Regions from separate parts of the Aquisalimonas asiatica genome, predicted to be linked through region 3. Evidence: predicted binding sites of a transcription regulator. Region 3 holds the regulator's gene; each other region holds the start of a gene.

Region 1 (7,492 bases), on a different contig from region 3:
CCACACCTACCACACCGAGGGCGCCGGTGGCGGCCACGCGCCAGACATCATCAAGGTCTGCGGCCTGCCCAACGTGCTGCCGTCGAGCACCAATCCGACACGGCCGTTCACCACTAACACCATCGACGAGCACCTGGACATGCTCATGGTGTGCCACCACCTGGACCCGCGCATTCCCGAGGACGTGGCCTTCGCCGAGAGCCGCATCCGGCGCGAGACCATCGCCGCCGAGGACATCCTGCACGATCTTGGTGCGTTCTCCGTCATCTCTTCGGACTCCCAGGCCATGGGCCGGGTCGGCGAGGTGGTCATCCGCACCTGGCAGACGGCGCACAAGATGAAAGTGCAGCGCGGTGCCCTGACGCAGGACAGTGCCCGCGATGACAACTACCGCGCCCGGCGCTACATCGCCAAGTACACCATCAACCCCGCGCTGACCCACGGCATCGCCCACGAGGTGGGGTCGCTTGAGCCAGGCAAGCTGGCGGACATCGTGCTCTGGGACCCGGCCTTCTTCGGCGTCAAGCCGGCGCTCATTCTCAAGGGTGGTTTCATCGCCGCGGCGCCCATGGGCGATCCCAATGCGTCCATCCCCACACCGCAGCCGGTGCACTACCGCCCCATGTTTGGTAGCTACGGCCGCGCCATGACGGGCACGTCCGTGAGTTTCGTCTCGCAGGCGGCGCTGGATGCCGGTATCGGCGAGCGGTTGGGACTGCAGCGGCGGCTGGTGGCCGTTCAGGGCTGCCGCAGTGTGCAGAAGCGGGATCTGGTGCTGAACAACTGGCAGCCGCACATGGAGGTGGACCCGGAGACCTACGAGGTGCGTGCCGACGGCGAACTGCTCACCTGCGAGCCCATGGCCGAGCTGCCCATGGCGCAGCGGTACTTCCTGTTCTGAGGAGCATGGCATGTTGCAACTGATTGAACGCGTGACCGCGTCAGCCAGTGACGGCGTATTGAGGCTGCCGTTCGACATCCGGCAGAAGAGCCGCTTTCGCGCGGCGCTGGATGACGGGACGGAAGTGGGCGTGTTCCTCGAGCGCGGTCAGATCCTGCGCGACGGCGACTGTCTGCGCACCGAAGATGGTCGCGTGGTGCGGGTGGAGGCTGCCGATGAGTCGGTGTCCACGGTCCGCTGTGCCGACCCCACGCTGCTCGCGCGGGTGTGCTATCACCTGGGCAACCGCCATGTGCCACTGCAGATCGGCCATGGGTTCTGCCGGTACCGCCATGACCACGTGCTCGACGAGATGGTGCACGGATTGGGCGTAAGCCCGGCGGCCGAGCAGGCGCCGTTCGAGCCTGAAGCCGGGGCGTATGGCGGCGGTCACGGGCATGGACACGGGCATGACCACGAGCACTGATCCCGGCCTGGCCCGACGGCGGCTTTGGCAGCTCATGAGCCCGACCCTGCCCGTGGGCGCCTACAGCTACTCCGGCGGCCTGGAGTACGCCATCGAGGCCGGCTGGGTCGGCGACGCCGACGGGGTCGCCGACTGGCTGCAGGGCCAGCTCCGGCACACCCTGGGGCGCGTGGACATCCCGTTGCTGGCACGGTTGTACGACGCCTGGCGACGGGATGATCGGGCCGCGGTGGTGCGGTACAGCCATTGGCTGCGCGCCAGCCGGGAGACGTCGGAGCTGGTCGGCGAGGATCAGCACATGGGGCGTGCATTGGCCCGGCTGCTCAACGCGCTGGACATCCCCGAGGCGGAACCCTGGACGCGCGCGCCGGAGACCAGCTGGGCGGCGCTCTATGCGCTCGCCCTGGTGCGGTGGGAGATTCCGCTGGCCGAAGGGGCCGAGGCCTATCTGTGGGCCTGGTGCGAGAACCAGGTGGCCGCCGCCATCAAGCTGGTGCCCCTGGGGCAGACGGCGGGGCAGCGGCTGCTGCTGGAGCTGGCCGCCCCCATCGGTGACGCGGCGGCCGCGGGTCTGCACCTGGATGATCACGACATCGGTGGCACGGCCCCGGGCGTCGCCATCGCCAGCAGCCTGCACGAGACGCAGTACTCGCGGCTGTTCCGAAGCTAGGACCCCGCAGGGTGGACCTTCAGGTCCACCAATTGGGCCATGGCAGACCACCGCAGGGTGCGTGCCGGGTGACGGTGGACCTGAAGGTCCACCCTGCGCTGCCGTCGTGGTGCCGGAACAATGGCCATGCAGGAGCGGCGCGAGCCGCGACCGACAGACAGTTCAAACGGAGGAACACACCATGTCCACAACCGATCAGGCCCTGCGCGTCGGCATCGGCGGTCCCGTCGGCTCCGGCAAGACCGCGCTGCTGGAGTCGCTCTGCCACGCCATGCGCGACCACTACAACATCGCCGTTGTGACCAACGATATCTATACCCGCGAGGACGCCGAGTTTCTCACTCGCCGCAACGCACTGGAGGCCGAGCGCATCATTGGCGTGGAAACCGGTGGCTGCCCGCACACCGCCATCCGCGAGGACGCGTCCATGAACCTCTCCGCCGTGGCGGACCTCAACGCCCGCTTCCCGGGGCTGGACGTGGTGTTCGTGGAGAGCGGTGGTGACAATCTCTCGGCCACCTTCAGCCCGGAGCTGTCGGACCTCACCATCTACGTCATCGACGTCTGCGCTGGCGACAAGATTCCGCGCAAGGGCGGCCCCGGTGTCACCCGCTCGGACCTGCTGGTGATCAACAAGATTGACCTGGCCGAGGGCGTCGGTGCCTCGCTGGAGGTGATGGACCGGGACAGCAAGCGCATGCGCGGTGAGCGCCCGTTCCTGTTCACCAATCTCAAGACTGGTCAGGGCCTCGACGAGGTCGTCGATTTCATCGTCCGCGAAGGCATGCTCCGCAGCCGCGACACCGCTTGATCGTGGCCTCACCGTAGGGTGGACCTTCAGGTCCACCTGTCCCCGTCGGCTTTCCTGCTTGAAAGGCTGGTAACGAGACCCGTGGCGGACCTGAAGGTCCGCCCTGAGCTCGCTCTGCGCCTCACACGTCCCTCGACCAGCGCAATCGATGCACTGACATTGTGCGCATGCGCTTTCACGGTGCGAATCCACGCATCATGACGGTGCAGCGTTCTTGAGGCGAGTTTAAAACATATTGTTTTTGAACGGGTTTTAACCCTGGCATGCGGCTTGCTCCGTATGGATGCAGTGCCAGGCCCGAGGGCCCGGCGCCGCGGAGTCAACGCCCCGGTCCGGTGCAAGCCGGGCCGAACAACAGAACCACGGAGGCAACTCATGCAGTCGACTCTACCGAAAACCGCGCTCTTCCGCGCCACCGCGGGCAGCGCCATGGCCCTGGGTCTGCTGGCGACGGGCAACGCCCAGGCCGATGATCCCATCAAGGTGGGCATTCTTCACTCCCTCTCCGGCACCATGGCCATCAGTGAGACGTCCCTGCGCGACGTGGCGCTCATGACCATCGAGGACATCAACGAGCAGGGCGGCCTGCTGGGCCGTGAGCTGGAGCCGGTGGTCATGGACCCGGGCTCCGACTGGCCCACCTATGCCGAGCAGGCGCGCGAGATGATCGAGCGCGAAGAGGTGGACGTGATCTTCGGCTCGTGGACGTCGGTCTCCCGCGAGGCGGTGCTGCCGGTGCTGGAAGAGCTCAACGGGCTGATGTTCTACCCGGTGCAGTACGAGGGCGAGGAGTCCTCCCGCAACATCTTCTACACGGGCGCCGCGCCCAACCAGCAGACCCTGCCCGCCGTTGAGTACCTCATGAGCGAAGAGGGTGGTGGCGCCGAGCGCTTCTACCTGCTGGGCACGGACTATGTCTTCCCGCGCACCACCAACCGTATCGTGCGCGCCTACCTGAATGCCCACGGCATTGGTGACGAGGACATCGAGGAGGTCTACACCCCCTTCGGTCACGACGACTTCCAGACCATCGTCGACGATATCGGCAACTTCGCCGACGGCGGCCCCACCGCCGTGATCAACACCGTCAACGGTGATGCCAACGTGGCGTTCTACCAGGAGCTGGCCAACCAGGGCATCGACCCCATCGACGTGCCGGTCCTGGCCACGTCCGTGGGCGAGGAAGAGCTGCGTGGCATGGACACCGACCTGCTGGCCGGCCACCTTGCGGCCTGGAACTACTTCATGTCCATCGATACGCCGGAGAACGAGCAGTTCACGGAGCGCTGGTTCGAGTACGTGGAGGAGAACGACCTCTCGGGCGGTTCCGACCGGGTCACCAACGACCCCATGGAAGCCACCCACATGGGTATCCGCATGTGGGCCCAGGCCGTGCTGCAGGCCGGTACCACCGATGTGGACGCCGTGCGCCAGGCCGTCTATGGCCAGTGCGTGGATTCCCCGTCCGGTTTCGAGGTGTGCATGGATGAGGAGAACCACCACCTGCACAAGCCGGTGATCATCGGCGAGATCGAGCCGGACGGCCAGTTCTATCCCGTCTGGGAGACGGATGATGTGGTCCGCGCCGAGCCCTGGAGCGAGTACGTGGAGGGCAACGAGAACCGCCACGCCAACTGGCGGTACCCGTGGGTCTGCGGTGACTGCGAGGAACCCACCTACGACCTCGGTTTCTGACGGACTCGGCAAGAACCGCGGGCGCGCACAAGGAGCGTGCGCGCCACCGCGAACATCCGCGGGGCGGACGTCCCCGCGATCCCCAAACACCAGAACACGGACACTAGCCGTTCACCGGGCGGCTCCGAGGAGATCGTGTCATGTGCAAGACCGCGTGGACGCACCGCTGGTCACTGCTGCTTCTGGTCCTGCTGGCGCTGCCTGTCGCGGGCGCCATGGCGGACAGCGCCATGGAGCAGGCGGAAGAGCGCATCGAGGCGCTGGACCAGGACGACGACGAGGCCGTTGAGGACGAACTGGCGGCCGTCGAGGAGCGGGACCTGGCGCCGGAGACCGCCGAGGTGCTCAGCCGCCTGGCCACGGCGGACCGGCGCGAGCTGCAGGCAGCCATGGAAGACATCGCCGGACTGCAGGATGCCGATGCCCTGCCAACCCTGTTCGCCCTGCAGGATCGCCGCCTGTACTACACCGAGGACGGCACCCTGATCATCGAGGATCCACAGGACGGCTCGCTGCGCGAGATGGCCACCGGCCGTGAGCGAGCCGACCTCAGCACGGGCGATCTCGCACAGCCACGGCTGACCAACGTGGTCCGGCGTACCCTGCGGCCCACCATCGGCGCCCTGCAGATCTTCTCCGACGATCCCCAGGCCCGACTCGCCGCAGCCGATGAGCTGGCGGAGCGCCCCCGGCCCGAGATGCGGGAGGCGATTACCGAGGCCCTGGAGCGCGAGACGAGCGCCGAGACCGAGCGCCTGCTGAACATCGCCCTGGCCCAGCTCGACCTCGACAGTGACGACGACGCGCGCCGGCTGGAAGCAGTGCAGATCATCGCCGAGGTCCGGGCGAACCGGCTGCGCTCCGACCTGGAGGCGCTGACTCGCATGGACGACGACGGCAACTACCTGGAGCCCGTTGCCGAAATCCGCGAAGCCGCGGCCGCCGGGGTGGAGGCGATCGATCGCCGTGCCCGCTTCGCCGGTTTCGCCTCGGATTTCGTCTACGGCATGTCCATGGGCAGCGTGCTGCTGCTTGCCGCCATGGGCCTTGCCATCGTCTTCGGGCTCATGGGCGTGATCAACATGGCCCACGGCGAACTGCTCATGGTGGGCGCCTACACCACCTTCATGACCCAGACCTTCTTCGCCCTCTTCGCGCCGCAATGGTTCCAGTACTACCTGATTGCCGCAGTGCCCCTGGCATTCGTGGTCACGGCGGGCGTGGGCATTCTCATGGAGCGTGGCGTGATCCGGTTTCTCTACAACCGGCCGCTGGAGACCCTGCTGGCCACCTGGGGCATCAGCCTGATTCTCATCCAGACGGTGCGCTGGATGTTCGGCGCGCAGAACGTGGCCGTGGCGAGCCCGCCGTGGTTCTCCGGCAGCGTGCAGATCATGCAGGGCGTGACCCTCTCCACCAGCCGCGTGGGTGTGATCCTGTTCGCCATCTTCGTGGTGGCCCTGGTGTGGTTCCTCATGAACCGGACCCGCCTCGGTCTCGAAGTGCGTGCCGTCATGCAGAACCGGGACATGGCCGCCGCCCTGGGCGTGCCCGCCAAGCGCGTGGACATGTGGACCTTCGCCGTGGGCGCCGGCGTGGCCGGTCTCGGCGGCGTGGCGCTGTCACAGATCGTCAACGTCGGCCCGGAGATGGGCCAGAACTACATCGTCGACTCCTTCATGGTCGTGGTGCTCGGCGGCGTGGGCAACCTGCTCGGCCCCGTGTTCAGTGCGCTTGGCATCGGTGTGACCACCAAGTTCCTCGAGCCCGCAACGGGAGCGGTCCTGGCGACCATCCTGGTGTTCGCGGCCATCATTCTGTTCATCCAGTGGCGTCCCCAGGGCATTTTTGCCCTCAAGGGGCGGTCTGCTGACGATTAAGGAGACCGATCATGCAGCCGCAAACTGCGCTGTCCCGCGTCGGCCGACTGCACACGCGTACGGCCTGGTTGATCCTGGTCGCCCTCGCCGTGCTGGCACTGGTGGTGGTGCCGGTGCTGAACCTGGTGGTGCCCCCGGACCATCCCCTGCACATGCCGGGCTGGATGGTCACCCTGGCCGGCCGCTTCCTGTGCCTGGCGCTGGTGGCTCTGGCGCTCGACCTGATCTGGGGCTACACGGGGATTCTCTCGCTCGGCCACGGGGTGTTCTTCGCCATGGGCGGCTACGTCATGGGCGCACATCTCACCCGTGTGGCCTACGATGACGGGCGCCTGCCCAACTTCCTGCAGTGGCTGGATTACAGTGACTGGCCCTGGTACTGGGCGGGCTTCGACTCGTTCCTGTTCACCCTGGTGATGATCGGCCTGGTGCCCGGCATCCTGGCCTTCATCTTCGGCTTTCTCGCCTTCCGCTCGCGGGTTCGGGGCGTGTACTTCGCCATCATCACCCAGGCGCTCACCTTCGGTGGCATGCACCTGTTCTTCCGCACGGAGACGGGCTTCGGCGGCGACACGGGCCTGACCAACTTCGACACCCTGCTGGGCTTCGAGCTGGGCACGCCCGGGTCACGCCTGGGGCTGTTCTGGGTGAGTGCCGCCACGCTCATTGCCGCCTACCTGCTGTGCCGCTGGATCGTGACCTCGAAGCTCGGCCGCGTGATGACGGCCATTCGTGACGCCGAGACCCGGCTGCGTTTCACCGGCTACGATCCGCTGCGCTACAAGCTGTTCGTGTGGGTGGTCTCGGCGGTGCTGTGCGGGGTGGCCGGCGCGCTGTACGTGCCGCAGACCGGGGTGATCAACCCGTCGGAGATGGCGCCGCCGGCGTCCATCGAGATGGCCATCTGGGTGGCCCTGGGCGGGCGCGGCACGCTGGTGGGCGCCATCGCCGGCGCCGGCATCGTCAACGTGGTCAAGACCTGGGCCACCAGCGCCTACCCGGATCTGTGGCTGTACATTCTCGGCGCCATGTTCATCGGCGTGACCCTGTTCCTGCCCAAGGGGGTGGT
Region 2 (7,492 bases), on a different contig from region 3:
ATCGGCAAGGCACCGCAACAGCAACAGGTCGCCGATCCGGGATACACCGATCCGCATGGCGTGACCCGCGAGGGCGCCGCGCAAGGTCTCCTCAAGCCCGTCGGCCGCCGGTGTCACCACCATCGAGACGACCGTCGTATAGCCGCCCAGACCCCACGGGCGCGTGAGCAGCGCGTCACCGGACACGAGGTTCAGGCGCTCGTGCAGCAGCACCTGGCCGTCGCGCTCGACCACCAGATCCTGCGCGCAGCGCGCAGCATCGAAGGCATCGCCGCTGCCCGGACGGCCCAGGCAGAGGATGTCCCAGGCACACAGCCGGCTTTCGCTGGCCAGCTGGAAACGGTTGGTGAGCACGGTGTCGGACCGGCCGTGGAGAATGGTCTCCATGGGCAGGAACTCCAGGGCACCGTCGCCCTCGACCCGGAACACCTGTTCCTGGTGCGCCACGGGGCCGGCCGTGCGGTAGAACTTGGCCGCAGCAGGCGTGGTCAGCAGCGCGTGAGCGCCGGGGGCGACGTCGACGTCCAGCCGCAGCTGGTCGCCGCCGACCACGCCACCGGGCGGGTGGATCAGGTAGGCGTGGCACACCGGCCCCTCGGGGTGAAACGTCCGCTGCACCAGTAGAGGCCCTTCGTGACGGCGGTCCGTGAGAACGGTGCGATCACCGCGCTGGGCGAACCGGAGCGCCAGCCTCCCCAGCCAGCCGTCCACGGGAGCACTCGCCCCGCGGCGGGGAACCGCTGCCGACAGCGCCACCATGGCTCAAACCACAATCAGCAGATAGATGCCGGACGCCATCAGGACCCCGCCACCCAGGCGTTCCACCGGCCGCACCTGACGCAGGCGCTCGGCAACCACGGCAACACCCGCCCCGACGGCGAGCAGCAGCGCGGAGGCCAGGGTGAAACCGGACGCGAACAGTGCGGCCGACAAGCCAGCCGCCATCTCGGCACCGTGTGCATGTCCGTGAAACAGGGCGAACACCCCCGCGATGGTGGCAGCTGCTGCCATGGGCAACCGCCGGGCACCGAAGATCAGGGCCCCCGTCACCAGCAGCGAACCAATAATGCCGAACTCGACCAGCACCTGGGGCCCCTGGGCCGTGCCCACGGCGAAGCCCAGCAGAACCGCGCCCAGGAACGCGGCGATCACGCCAAGTACCGCACGCAGGTTGTACTGCCGGGCCGCCCAGAAGCCGATACCGGCCATGGCCAGCACGTGATCCAGACCAAGCAGCGGATGCGCGAAGCCCGCACCGAACCCCCCGTGCCCATGCCCCGGGTGCGCCAGCGCAAGAGCGGGAACGAGCAACAGAACGGAGCCCAACAGGTAACGCATGACACAAGCCTCCTTGACGGCGTTCAGGTCAGCCCGGGGCAGTGTCGAACGCCCCGGCGCGAATCGTTTGCCCGACGCTGGTGCACAGCCTGTGCCAGAAAAGAAAGAGTATTATTTTCAGATAACTAGAGCGGCGAGGGCGATAGCGACACAACTGAGGGCGCACTTTATTGGTGCATATTGAGAGACCGGCGCACAAAAAAGGGGCGGGCCGGATGCCCGCCCCTGGCGCAGGCTAGAAGTCGGTGGCGACGGTGAACGCCCAACGGTCACGGTTGCCCGAGATGTCGTTATCCCCGTACATCACGCTGAAATCGAGACCGGCATACTCCACCCCGGCACCAATGTGCCAGTAGACAAGGTCATCCGTGTCGCTGTCGTCGTAATCGACATAGCCCAGGTCCGTAAACACGTACGTGCTCTGCGGCAGCGCGTAGGCAAGGTTCAGCTCGTACTTGAGGTAGTCGCCGTCGGAGGCCTCGTAGATGACGTAGAAATCCGCGGCCAGATCCTGATAGCCGGAGTTCACGCCGCCATAGACTTCAGTGAACTCCGCCGCCCCGCCGGCCGCTGGATAGAAGAAATGCACGACACCCACGTCGATGCCTACGGTGTCGGTGATGTCCGTGGCGAAACCGCCGTAGACGTCGATCTCGATATAAGCGGGGTCCTCATCACCGAACTGGACGCTCGAGTTCCAGTTGCCCAGATAGAGCCCCGATTCGTGCTCCAGGTCGAAGCCGCCCTGAATCGCGGGCCGACCACCGGTCTCGCTGGCACCCTGAAAGATGTAGTCCGACGTGACCGCCAGATTGCCACTCCAGGCAAAACCGGCCCCGAGATCATTGGCGGCGGCACCGCCGGAGGTCACGAGCAGGCCACCGGTGGCCAACGCAGCTAGGGTCTTTTTCATTGGTATCGCCTCTGTTGCGGTTGTTCCCGAATGCCCCCGCCACCCTCCCGGTGGCGCGGATCAAGCGGGCAACTGCAGAAGGCGTGCCACTTTAATAAATAGTGCGACCATTCAAGCCGTTGCATTCAACACAACGGCTCGGCCCGGTGCGATGCGCACCGCGGTGCAGCGGCCGTGTGCCTGCGTCGCCCCGTTTGCGGGCAAAAAAAAGCCGCCCGAAGGGGCGGCCTTGTTCTCGCGCGGTCACGCTGCAGGCGAATCAGTCGTCCACGTCGACGCCGCTCTCCCCGAGCATGTAGACCACCGCGTTGCGAACCTCCTCGTCACTCAGGCTCGAGTCGCCGCCGCGGGCCGGCATGGCGCCAATGCCATTGATGGCGTTGTCAACGAGCTCCTCCAGACCCTTCTCTTCGTAGAGGCTGGCCCAGGCGTCTTCGTCGCCCGTCACGGGCGCATTCATCGCGCCGCTGTCGTGACATGCCATGCAGGCGGTCTCGTTGACCTCGGAGCCGGACATGGCGACTTCTTCCTCGTCGTCGTCATCGTCTTCGGCGTCGTCCACCGCGACGTCGGGAGCGGACTCGCCCGCTTCACGGACGACGCCAACCGTCAGCAGGTTGCGCTCGACACGATCCCGTTCATGGGCGAGCCGTGCCTGCTCGCGGGATTCGTCGAACGTGCTGGCAAACACGGCCAGGATGCCGATGATCACCGCGCTCACCACGAGCAGCGCCATCACCCCGCCGAAGGTTTTCAAGAATGCCTTATCGTCTTGCTCGTCGCTCACGCTCCACACTCCATCGAAATAAGTGCCCGCAACGGGGCCGGGAACCGGGACCGCAGTATATCCGAAAGACCCGACCCGCAAAACCTCGCCGCCCGGGAACGAGCATGGACGTATCCGCCCATAACCGCTATCCTACGCAGCTCAAATCAACGCGCCCGTAGCTCAGTTGGATAGAGCGTCGGCCTCCGAAGCCGAAGGTCGCAGGTTCGAATCCTGCCGGGCGCGCCATCTTCTCCTGAAGCACCCCAAGCTTCGCCGATTGCAACGCATCTTCGCGAGTCGGGATTCGAACCTGCGACATCCAGCCCCGCCAGATTCGCCCGGCCGGCCCGGTGTTCTATACTCCATTGACAATAGAGGCGCTTCAGCGCCTGCCGCAAGGGCTCCGCCGGAGCGTCACCGGGAGTGGGCATCATGGCAACACTGACGCCGGATCACGGGCGCAGCCTGCTCCTGGTGGATGACCATGCCGTCGTCCGCATCGGCTATCGCCGCCTCCTTGAGCAGGCACAGGCCGGCTGGGAGGTGGAGGAGGCCGACAGCGGCGAGGCCGCCTGCCGTCTGTGCGCCGAGCGCACCTATTCCGTAGTGGTTCTGGACCTGGCCCTGCCGGGTATCAGCGGGCTGGAGACCCTGCGGCGCATCCGCGCACGCAATCCGGGCCAGCGTGTGCTGGTGATGAGCATGCACGAACAGCACGCCTTCGTGCGCCAGGCGCTGGAGGCCGGAGCCATGGGATACGTCACCAAGTCCAGCGCACCGGAGACGCTCACGACCGCGCTCGCCCGGGTGCTGGACGGGCACCGGTTTCTGGGGCCTGACCTGGCCGCAGAGCCGAGTGGAGCGCGCCGTGCCGATGCCGGACTCGACACGCTCTCGCCCCGGGAATTCGAGATCTTCCGCATGCTGGCGGCCGGCCGGAGAACGGCCGACATCGCCGCGACGCTGAACATCAGCTACAAGACGGCAGCGAACTGCAGCACCCGGATCCGGGGCAAACTGGCGGTGGGCGCCCCGGCGGACCTCACCCGCCTTGCCATCCGCGCCGGCGTGATGGAGCTTTGAGTCGTGTCGCTCACCACCCGACTACAGGCCCTGTTCGCGATACTCACCATCGCGTTCCTGGCGGCCGGTCTGGCACTGGTGATCCATCATGCCCGCACGGCGGTTCATGCCGAGCTGGCATCCAGCGTCAATCTCACGGCAGCGTTGATCAGCGGAGCGGTGGCGGCCGGGCAGGAGACGCCGGAGGAATTGATCGACCGGCTGGACGCGGTGACGCTTCAGCGCCACATCCGCCTGGAGAAACGCCGGGACGACAGACACCGCCCCCTGTCCACGGAGCCGCGGAGTGAGGCCGGCGCACCGGCCTGGTTCACGGGGCTGGTCGGGTTCGACCCCGACATGCAGTCCCGGGAGGTCCGTCTCAACGACCCGGCTGACACGGTGCTGGTCATCCGCGCCGAACCTGCCGACGAGATTGCCGAGGCGTGGCAGGGCGCCCGCGGGCTGCTGGCGCTGCTGATCGGTTTCGGCGCCATCGCGGCGCTGTTGACCCAGTGGTTGCTGCGCCGGGCATTGTCGCCGCTGCGCCACCTGCTCCGCGGGCTTGGAGCCCTGGAACAGGGTGATTACACCTCGCGCCTGCGCATCGCCGGCGCCCCCGAACTACGCCGCGTCTCCCTGGGGTTCAACCAGCTGTCGGCCGCCCTGCAGGAGGCACAGACACGCAACCGCCGCCTGAGCCGGGAGCTGCTGGAGATCCAGGAGGACGAGCGTCGTCACCTGGCACGGGAGCTCCACGACGAGATGGGCCAGTGCACCAGCGCGCTGCAGGCGGAAGCGGTTGCGATCCGCGATGACCGGACGCCACTGCCCGCCCGCACCCGGGAGGGCGCCGAAGCCATCCGCGACACGGCCCGTCACCTGCACCACCTGGCACGCAGGCTGATACGGCGCCTGCACCCGGCGGAGCTGGATGCCCTGGGACTGGAGTCCGCGCTGCACACCATGTGTGACGACTGGCAAGGCCGCCACCCGGACGTCCGGCTGCATACGGATTTCGCGGCCACGGCCCGCATGCCGGCCGGATCCGCCCACGACATCCACGTCTACCGCGTGGTGCAGGAGGCGCTCAGCAACATCAGCCGCCACGCGCGCGCCAGCCAGGCGTGCGTGCGCCTGCGCATGCCGGGCCAGGCGCTGCAGCTCACGGTGGCGGACAACGGTGCAGGATTTCCACCGTCGCCACCCGGGCCAGGAAGCAGCGGGGGGTTCGGACTGACCGGCATGGCAGAGCGGGTGCGCAGCCTGGGCGGTCGCCTGCGCATCATCTCCCGGTCGGGCGCCGGCTCCTGCCTGGCCTGCCGTTTCCCGTTGCCCGACGGCGCCCCCTCCGGGCCGGGGCATGTTGCACCACTCGTCCAGCCTCAGAAGCGTGCGGTAAGCCCGGCCATCACCGTGCGTCCGGCGCCGGGGCGCAGCCCGTCCTGAACGTCGCTGATGTAGAGCCTGTCGGTGAGATTCCGCCCCTGCACCCAGAGCGTGGTATCGACGCCCTGCAGCGCCGTGCGATAACTGGCGCGCGCGGACAACAGCGTGCGGCTCGGCACCCGTCCCGAGTCCGCGTCGATGGCGCGGGTGTTTTCAATGTCGGAGTAGAACGCGCCGAAATGGCTGGCGGTGGCGCTCAGCTCCCAGCCACTGAGGTGATCCACGCCAAGGGTGAGGCTCCCGGCGTGGCGGGGAATCTCCGGGACACGGTTGCCATCCAGAGGCCCCGTGCGAAAAGTCGCCTCGGTGTAGTTCCAGGCGAGCTCGGCAAACAGATTGTAGGGCCCGGGCCGGTACGCCGCTGAATCCACCCGCGCTTCCACGTCCACGCCCATGATGTCCGAATCGGCGGAATTGACGAACAGCGCATCACCGAAGGCATCGACCTCCGCGCGAATCAAGGTGTTCTCGATGCGGTTGTAGAACGCCGCGGCGTCGTAGCGCACGCCGCCGAGGGCATCGCCCCGCACACCGATCTGCGCATTGATGCCGGTCTCGGGCTCAAGCGGGAATTCCTCGGAACGCGCCGGTGCCGGCGCGTAGCCCCGATGGACACCGGCGTAGACCTCCGTGGCATCGAACCCCTGGTAGAGGACGCTCACACCCGGCAGATACAGGGTGTTCCACTCACTCTCCCGCACGCCTTCGTCCTCGTGTCCGGGCCGGAACCGGGTATGCGCTTCCTGTCGATAGGTTTCCGCCCGCAGACCGGGGGTAATGGTCCAGTCCCCCGCGCGCATGCGGTCCTGCAGGAAAGCGGAGTAGGCCTCGGCCTTGTAGGTGATGCGGCGCCCATCCTCCGGATAGCCGTCCTCGTCCTCGACGGCGCGCAGGCGCCCGCGGTTGCCGGCGTCCAGCTTCTCGCCCTCGCGCCCCACCGGCCTGCGATCATCGAAATCATGCCGCTCGAAACGCAGCCCGCCCTCGAATGTGTGGGACACGGCACCGGTCTGCACACCGGCAAACGCGGCACGGGTCTCAAGGCCGAACGTCTCGTACCGGCGGTCACGGCCACGCATGAAGCCGCCATCGTCCAGCGGCTCGCCACTGGTCTGGAAGCGGGGGCGATCCAGGTTGGTGTAGAACGCCTTGCTGGAGAGACGCAGGCGCTCCGTAGCCTGAAACTCGTGACTGAGATCCAGCTTCCAGTAATTCACCGAGATGTTGTTGTCTTCGCGGCCCTCGTTGAGGCGACGCTTGCCCCGGGGATTCCCGTCGAACTGCGTGGGCGTGAGGTTGTTCTCGTCGTAGCCGTCGGAGCGCTCCCTGAAGTAGGTGGCGGATACGCCCAGGTCGTGCCGGTCGTTGACGTCCCAGAGCACGCTGCCGAAGAAGTCGTCGTACTGGTGCTCCTCGACATCGAAGACGCCGTCGGTGTTCTTGCCGGTGTACGCGACGACAGTGCCAACATCGCCGTCAGTGCGACGGTGCATCAAATGGCGCTGAAAGGTGTTGCGATTCCCGCCAGCCAGCTCGACCGTGGTCTCCGGGACCGGCGTCGGCTGCTTGTTACGGAAGTTGATGATGCCGTGGTTGTTGAGCGGGCCGTGCACGATCTGGCCGGCGCCCTTGAGCACCTCGATGCGCTCCAGCCGCTGCACCGGCGGCGTGTAATGGGCACCGGAATCCAGGTAGTTACTGGCAGCAATGGGGGTGCCATCCTCCAGCAGCAACGTCTTGCGCGAGCGCCGCGGTGGAGCGCCGCGCACGCCGATGCCGGCACGCCGCCCCAGGGCGTCGTCGTCGATGGTCCGCACCCCGGCCACGAGACCCAGGGCGTCGTGCAGCGTCTGCGGACGATACGCTTCGATGTCGTCATCCTGCAGCACGGTGGCCGCGCCCGGGGTCTCGGCGATGTCATCGACGAGCAGCGCCCGTACCTCAAGGGGTTGCAGCACCTG
Region 3 (7,492 bases):
AGCCGCAAGGGCCTGGGCATGACCACCGTGATGGACGACGATCAGCGGCTCGTGGGCATCTTTACCGACGGCGACCTGCGCCGCAGCCTGGACCAGGGCATCGACCTCCACCAGACGGCCGTGGCCGACGTCATGACCCGCCAGTGCAAGACCATCACCGCCGGCAGCCTGGCTGCCGAGGCGCTTCAGACCATGGAGGAGCACAAGATCAATGCGGTCATCGTGCTCGACACCCAGGAGCGCGTGGTGGGGGCACTGAACATGCACGACCTGTTGCGGGCGGGGGTGGTCTGATGGCGCACCCCTCCCTGGCACCGGAGCTGGACGACGCGCTGCGCGGGCGCGCGGCAGGCATCCAGCTGCTCGCGCTGGACGTGGACGGCGTCCTCACGGATGGCACCGTGTACTACGGTGCCGACGGCGAGACCCTCAAGGCCTTCAACATCATGGACGGTCTCGGCCTGCGCCTGCTGGAGCGCGCCGGTATCCGCACCGCCATCATCAGTGCCCGCCAGTCCGCACCTTTGCAGCGCCGCGCGGACGATCTGGGCATCGGCTTCACCTACTTCGGCCAGCACGACAAGCCGGCTGCATGGGCCGCATTGCTGGAGCGCACGGGGCTGACCTCCGCCCAGGCGGCGTTCGCCGGTGACGATCTCATCGACCTGGGCGTGCTCCACCGCGCCGGGCTGGCCTTCGCCGTGGCCAATGCACACCCGGCCGTTCGGGCGGCGGCCCACTACGTGACCGGCCGCAGCGGCGGTGATGGTGCCGTCCGCGAGATGGCCGAGCTACTGCTCGCGGCCCACGGCGCACTGGACGGGGTGATCGCGGACTATGCTTCCGGATAAACGCTGGACATTCCGAATCGTCGCCGTGATCCTGCTGGTGGCGGTGGGCTGGTGGGTGCTGGACGAGGAGACCCATGAGCCCATCGAAGCCGATCCCGAGGAAGCAGAGCAGCGGCCCGACTACTTCATGGAGACGTTCACCCTGAACGCCACCAGCGAGGAAGGCACCCCGACCTACCGGGTCACGTCGCCGCGCATGGAGCATTTCCAGGGGCAGGACCTCTGGTTGATGGAACACCCGGAAGTAACCTACTTCGCCGACTCGGGAGAGCCGTGGCACCTGCGTGCCGAGCGCGGCCGCGCCACCAACAACGTCGAGAACGTCCACCTCCAGGGCGAGGTGGAAATCCGGCGGGCCGGCGGCAGCGACAACCTGCCCGCCAACGTGGACACCAGCGAGGTTCACCTGGAGCCGGAGCGCCGGTACGCGGAAACCGACCGTCACGCCGTCTACTGGCGCGACGGCGCACGCATTGAGGGGGTCGGCGTCCGCGCCTACCTGGACCGTGAACTGGTGGAACTGCTGTCCGAGGTAAGAGGTCGTTATGATGCGCCGGAGTAATTCCGCAGTCCGCGCCTGGAGGCGCGCGCTCCCGTTGTGCCTGCTGCCGGCCCTGCTGATTCTGCTCGGCGCCGCCGGCGCGCAGGCCGAGCCGATCGACCTGGACGCCGACAACGCCGAGATCGACAACGCCCGGGGCGTCAGCGTCTACACCGGCAACGTCGTGCTCACACGCGGGCCACGCCGCATCACCGGCGACCGCATGACCGTACACCTGCGGGAGGACGACGCCGGCGATCAGGCGCTGGACCACGTGGTGGTGGAAGGCGAGCCCGCCGTCTACAACCAGCGGGGTGGCGAGGACCGCCGCCCCATCGAGGCGGAAGCGCCGCGCATGGAGTACTACGCCTCCGGCCCCGAGCGGGTCATCCTGCTGGAAGGCGCGCGGCTGACCCAGGGGCGGAACACGTTCACCGGCGAGCGTATCGAATACGAGGTGGCCGCCGACCGGGTGCATGCGCGCGGCGAGCCCGAGACCGGACGCCGCGTGCAGATCCGACTGTTCCCCGACGACGAGGACAACGGAGACGACGAGTGAGCCCGCCGCGCACCGAGAAGCTGGTGAAGACCTACCGCCGCAAGACCGTGGTCCACGGCGCGTCGCTGGAAGTCTCCAGCGGCGAGGTGGTCGGCCTGCTGGGCCCCAACGGCGCAGGCAAGACCACGTGCTTCTACATGGTGGTGGGCCTGGTGCAGGCCGACGGCGGGCGCATCGAGCTGGACGGCAACGACATCACCGACCTGCCCATGCACGTGCGCGCCCGCCGTGGCGTCGGCTACCTCCCCCAGGAAGCCTCGATCTTCCGCAAGCTCACGGTCATGGACAACCTGCTGGCGATTCTGGAAACCCGCCCCGAACTCAACCGGAAGCAGCGCCGGGAGCGCGCCAGAGAGCTGCTGGACGAGTTCAACGTCGGCCACCTGCACGATCAGAACGGCATCAGCCTCTCCGGCGGCGAACGCCGGCGGGTCGAGATCGCGCGGGCGCTCGCCGCCAACCCGCAGTTCATCCTGCTGGACGAACCCTTCGCGGGCGTCGACCCCATCTCGGTGCTGGACATTCAGGAAATCATCCGCCACCTGGCGGACCGGGACATCGGCGTACTCATCACCGACCACAACGTGCGGGAGACGCTCGGCATCTGCCAGCGCGCCTACATCCTCGCCCAGGGCGAAGTCATCGCCCGCGGCAGCTCCGACGAGGTCCTGGCGAACAAGCAGGTCCGCGAGGTGTACCTGGGCGAACATTTTCGCCTGTGATCTCGTGGCTTAGCACTTTCCAGGAGCCCACGCAAGTATCGGGCCAATGTTCTAACCGGCGACAGAGTCAGTTACGATAGGGTCATCAACCCACTCGCATGCAGGCCCGGCCTGACCCGCAGCCCGAGGGGCAGCAGGAGAGAGGCATCGCCAATGAAACAGTCGCTGCAGCTACGTCTCGGCCAGCAGCTCACCATGACACCGCAGCTCCAGCAGGCGATCAAACTGCTGCAGCTGTCGACTCTGGAGCTGCGCACGGAGATCCAGCAGGCACTGGATTCCAACCTGATGCTGGAGCCCGCTGACGAGCTCGACGAAGCTGACGAGGCGGCCGCTGACACCGACCGCGGCGACGACAGCGCCAATGCCGCCGATACCGACACCAGCACCGAGAACACGACCGACGCCCGGGAGTCCGGCGAAACGGACGGCGACGGCGAGGCAAGCGGTGGCGAAGCGACGGACACCGACACCGCTCCGGACGTCGCCGACACGATCGACGATCACGACGGCGCCGATGACAAGCCCGCCTCGGACCAGGCCGACATCCCCGAGGACCTGCCCCTGGATTCCGACTGGAACGACATCTACGACGGCAGCACCGCCTACAGCGCGCCCGCCGGCGAGGACGACCAGCGCGAGGCGTGGGAGAACCGGACCGCCGGCAGCAGCGGCGGCCTGCACGACCACCTGCTGTGGCAGGCTCAGCTGTCCCATTTCAGCGAACGGGACATGGCCATCGCCGAGGCCATCATCGACGGCGTCCGCGACGACGGCTACCTGGGCGTCACCATCGAGGAAATCTGCGAATCGGTGACTGACGGCGACGACCCCGTGGAGCCCGACGAGGTGGAGGCGGTACGCCACCTGATCCAGCGGTTCGACCCGCTCGGAGTAGCCTCCCTGGACCCCCGCGAGGCGCTACTGGTCCAGCTCGAGCAGTTCCCGGAAGACACCCCCTGGCTTGCCGAAGCACGGCTGCTGGTGGACAAGCACCTGGACCTCCTCGGCAGCCGCCAGCTCGGCCCCCTCACCCGCAAGCTCAAGGTCTCCCAGGAGGAGTTCGGCCAGGTACTGGAGCTGGTACGCACCCTGGACCCGCGGCCCGGCTCCCAGATCGGCACACCCGCGGCCGAGTACGTGGTGCCCGACGTCTACGTCCGCAAGGAGCGCGGCGCCTGGCGGGTGGAGCTGAACCCCGAGGCATCACCCAGGATCCGCGTCAACAGCTACTACGCCGGCCTCGTCCGCCGCGGCGACCAGGGCAACGACAACGCCACCATGCGCCAGCACCTGCAGGAGGCACGCTGGTTCATCAAGAGCCTGAAGAGCCGCAATGAAACGCTCCTCAAGGTGGCCACGTGCATCGTCAATCACCAGCAGGAGTTCCTGGAACAGGGCGAGGAGGCCATGAAGCCGCTGGTGCTGCGCGAGGTGGCGGAAGAAGTGGAGATGCACGAGTCCACCATCTCCCGGATCACCACGCAGAAGTACATGTACACGCCCCGCGGCACGTTCGAGTTCAAGTATTTCTTCTCCAGCCACGTGCATACCGTGGACGGACAGGAGTGCTCGGCAACCTCCATCCGCGCCCGGATTCGCCGGCTGATCGCCGAAGAGGACGCCCGCAAACCGCTCAGCGACAGCAAACTGGCCGAAATCCTGAAAAATGAGGGAATCGATGTGGCGCGACGGACAGTGGCAAAGTATCGTGAATCCATGTCGATTGCCTCGTCGAACGAACGAAAAAGGATTGCCTGAGGCAACACTGGGCCAGCCGTTTCCGGCTCTCATACGGGAGGAGTCTCTATGCAGATCGACATCACCGGGCACCATGTGGATCTCACCGAAGCACTGCGCGAGTACGTGCATTCCAAGATGGACAAGCTGGAGCGCCACTTTGACAACGTGGTCAACGTCCACGTGATCCTGACGGTGGAGAAGCTGCGGCAGAAGGCCGAGGCCACCATGCTGCTCAGTGGCGCCAAGCTTTACGCTGATGCCAGCGCCGAAGACATGTATGCTGCCATCGACGGGCTCATCGACAAGCTCGACCGGCAGGTGAAGAAGCACAAGGAGAAGGTGACCGACCACCGGCGCAACGAAGGCGCCCAGGCCAAGGCCCAGGGAGAGGGCGAAGAGGACTGAACAGCGCGCAGCGGCGGCCACCAGCGCGGGGCCGCCGCCGACTTCCGAAACCGCAGACACGACCCTGCGTGGACAAGCATGATCAAGATTGCCGACCTAATCACACCGGAGCGCATCGCCTGCGACATCCAGGTGACCAGCAAGAAGCGCGGCCTGGAAGTCCTCAGTGACATGGTGGCCGGCTCCGACTCCGCCCTGCCGGCGAACGCCATCTTCGACAAGCTGATCAGCCGCGAGAAGCTCGGCAGCACCGGGCTTGGCCACGGCGTCGCCCTGCCCCACGCCCGCATGGACGGCAATGACACGGCCACGGCGGCCTTCATCCGCACCAGCGAAGCCATCGACTTCGACGCCTTCGACAACGAACCCGTCGACCTCCTGTTCGCCCTGGTCGTACCGGAACATTTCACCGACGAACACCTCCAGATTCTTGCCCGGCTCGCCGAGATGTTCAGTGACCAGCCCCTGTGCCGCAGGCTCCGCGATGCCAACGACGCCGACGCCATGTATGAGCTGCTCAGGGACTGGGAGGCCGCCCAGGGGAGCACATGAGTGATCACGTGACCGGTGACACGGGCGCCACCGTCCCCGGCGTGCTGGTCAGCGTGCACGGCTGCGGCCTCCTCCTCACAGGTGACAGCGGCACCGGCAAGAGTGATACGGCGCTGCAGTTGCTCGGGCGCGGCCACCGGCTGGTCGCGGACGACGCCGTCGCCCTGTGCGTCGAGGGCGGGCGCGTGATCGGCCGGGCACCTGCCGCACTGGCGGGCCTGCTGGAGGTCCGCGGCCTTGGCCCGCAGTCTGTCACCCACCTGTTCGGTGGCCACGCCGTCCTGGCGCAGGCCGCAGTGGACCGGGTGATCCGGCTGATGCCACCTCCGTCCTGGGCCGACTGGCCGCGGCTGACACCCACGGTTGACGACACCGTGCTGGCCGACAGGCCGGTACCCCGTGTCACCCTGCCCGTGTCTCCGGAACGTCCTCTTGCCCTGCTGGTCGAAGTCGTCGCCCGGCTACACGCCGGCGGTCAACTGACAGGAGGTACGGCATGAGCGAAGGCACTCGGCTGATCATCGTCAGCGGGCTGTCCGGCTCCGGCAAGACCGTGGCGCTCCACACGCTGGAGGACAGCGGCTGCTACTGCATCGACAACCTGCCGGTGACCATGCTGTCGTCCTTCGGCAAGCACATCACCAGCCTGGAGCAGGACACGGCCAGCCACTTCGCCGTCGGTGTCGACGCCCGCAACCGCATGACGGACCTGGAAGCATTCTCCGGCCTTCTTGCCGAGCTGGAGTCCGTCACCGGGATCCGCCCGGAGATTCTCTTCCTCACCGCCGACGACGACACACTGATCAAACGCTTCTCGGAGACACGCCGCCGCCACCCGCTCAGTACCGGCGACATCCCCCTGGCGGACGCCATCGACCGGGAACGCCGCCTGCTGGTGCCCATCCAGTCACGCGCGGACCTGGTGATCGACACCACGGCAACCACACTGCACCAGCTGCGGGAACTGGTCCGCGAGCGGCTCATCGGCCACTCCCGGCAGCTGTCGCTGCTGTTCCAGTCGTTCGGCTTCAAGCACGGTGTTCCCAGTGATGCGGATTTCGTGTTCGACGTGCGCGTGCTCCCCAACCCGCACTGGGAGCCACACCTGCGCCCGCTCACGGGGCTGGACCCGGCCGTGGCGGAGTATCTGTCGTGCCACGCAGAGGTCGAGGCGATGTTTGCCGACATCCGCGATTACCTGGAGCGCTGGATTCCGGCGTTCAAACGGGAGAACCGCAGCTACCTGACGGTGGCCATCGGCTGCACCGGCGGGCAGCATCGCTCGGTCTACCTGAGCAACCGCCTGGCGGACCATTTCCGTGACGGCACCCAGGACGTGAGCATGAGACACCGGGAGCTATCATGAGCGTCGGCATCCTGCTGGTTACCCACAACCGCATCGGCTGCGAACTCCTGGAGACGGCCAAGGAGACCCTTGGCTTCTGCCCGCTGCAGACCCGGGCCCTGGGCGTGCTCCAGGACATGGACCCGGCGGAGATGATGCGTCACGCCGAGGCGATCGTCGACGAGCTCGATGACGGCGACGGCGTCCTGGTGCTTACCGACGCCTACGGTTCGACGCCCAGCAACGTCGCATCCAGCCTTGCCAGCGACCAGCGCATCACCGTCGTGGCCGGCGTCAATCTGCCGATGCTGCTGCGCATCTTCAATTACCCCGGTCTGCACCTGGCGGAACTGGCCGACAAGGCGCTGACCGGTGGGCAGGACGGCGTCCTGCTGGTGGAACGGTTCAGAACAAGAAAGGAGCTGTAGACGCGTGCCGACCCGCGACGTCACGATCATCAACAAGCTCGGCCTGCACGCCCGCGCGGCGGCGAAGTTCGTCGCCATGGCGGGGCGTTATCAGGCCGGCATCCAGGTTCACCGCGACGGCAAGACTGTCAACGGCAAGAGCATCATGGGCATGATGATGCTGGCCGCCGGGCGGGGAACAACGCTCACACTGGAGGCCGACGGCGAGGATGCCAGCGAGGCCCTGGACGCTCTGGAGACGCTGATCAACGCGCGTTTCGAGGAGGCGGAATAGGCGGCAAGGCACGGTGCCCGCGCCGTCTCCGATGATACACTGAAAGGGACGGGCGAAGCCCGGTTTCGAGTG

The links. Region 3 encodes sigma-54, which starts transcription at its own class of promoters, with help from an activator protein. Its sites were predicted from a motif close to TGGCANGNTNCNTGCTT; they were not measured.
Region 1: the regulator sigma-54 is predicted to act here: its motif matches at 3,108-3,124, upstream of urtA (urea ABC transporter substrate-binding protein).
Region 2: the regulator sigma-54 is predicted to act here: its motif matches at 2,324-2,340, upstream of BMZ02_RS16255 (TorF family putative porin).

The regions. Positions count from the first base shown of each region.
Region 1 is NZ_FOEG01000010.1:88,572-96,063, reverse strand. It holds gene ureC (urease subunit alpha) at 1-901, shown strand, start outside; gene ureE (urease accessory protein UreE) at 912-1,367, shown strand; gene BMZ02_RS16220 (urease accessory protein UreF) at 1,351-2,037, shown strand; gene ureG (urease accessory protein UreG) at 1,949-2,848, shown strand; gene urtA (urea ABC transporter substrate-binding protein) at 3,224-4,543, shown strand; gene urtB (urea ABC transporter permease subunit UrtB) at 4,684-6,423, shown strand; gene urtC (urea ABC transporter permease subunit UrtC) at 6,435-7,492, shown strand, end outside.
Region 2 is NZ_FOEG01000010.1:97,623-105,114, forward strand. It holds gene BMZ02_RS16245 (urease accessory protein UreD) at 1-711, opposite strand, end outside; gene BMZ02_RS16250 (HupE/UreJ family protein) at 763-1,338, opposite strand; gene BMZ02_RS16255 (TorF family putative porin) at 1,574-2,251, opposite strand; gene BMZ02_RS19440 (c-type cytochrome) at 2,511-3,038, opposite strand; tRNA gene BMZ02_RS16265 (tRNA-Arg) at 3,190-3,266, shown strand; gene BMZ02_RS16270 (response regulator) at 3,453-4,103, shown strand; gene BMZ02_RS16275 (ATP-binding protein) at 4,107-5,531, shown strand; gene BMZ02_RS16280 (TonB-dependent receptor family protein) at 5,468-7,492, opposite strand, start outside.
Region 3 is NZ_FOEG01000002.1:652,178-659,669, forward strand. It holds gene BMZ02_RS07740 (KpsF/GutQ family sugar-phosphate isomerase) at 1-294, shown strand, start outside; gene BMZ02_RS07745 (KdsC family phosphatase) at 294-851, shown strand; gene lptC (LPS export ABC transporter periplasmic protein LptC) at 838-1,413, shown strand; gene lptA (lipopolysaccharide transport periplasmic protein LptA) at 1,448-1,951, shown strand; gene lptB (LPS export ABC transporter ATP-binding protein) at 1,948-2,673, shown strand; gene BMZ02_RS07765 (RNA polymerase factor sigma-54) at 2,827-4,434, shown strand; gene hpf (ribosome hibernation-promoting factor, HPF/YfiA family) at 4,483-4,821, shown strand; gene ptsN (PTS IIA-like nitrogen regulatory protein PtsN) at 4,900-5,373, shown strand; gene BMZ02_RS07780 (HPr kinase/phosphorylase) at 5,370-5,873, shown strand; gene rapZ (RNase adapter RapZ) at 5,870-6,739, shown strand; gene BMZ02_RS07790 (PTS sugar transporter subunit IIA) at 6,736-7,146, shown strand; gene BMZ02_RS07795 (HPr family phosphocarrier protein) at 7,151-7,420, shown strand.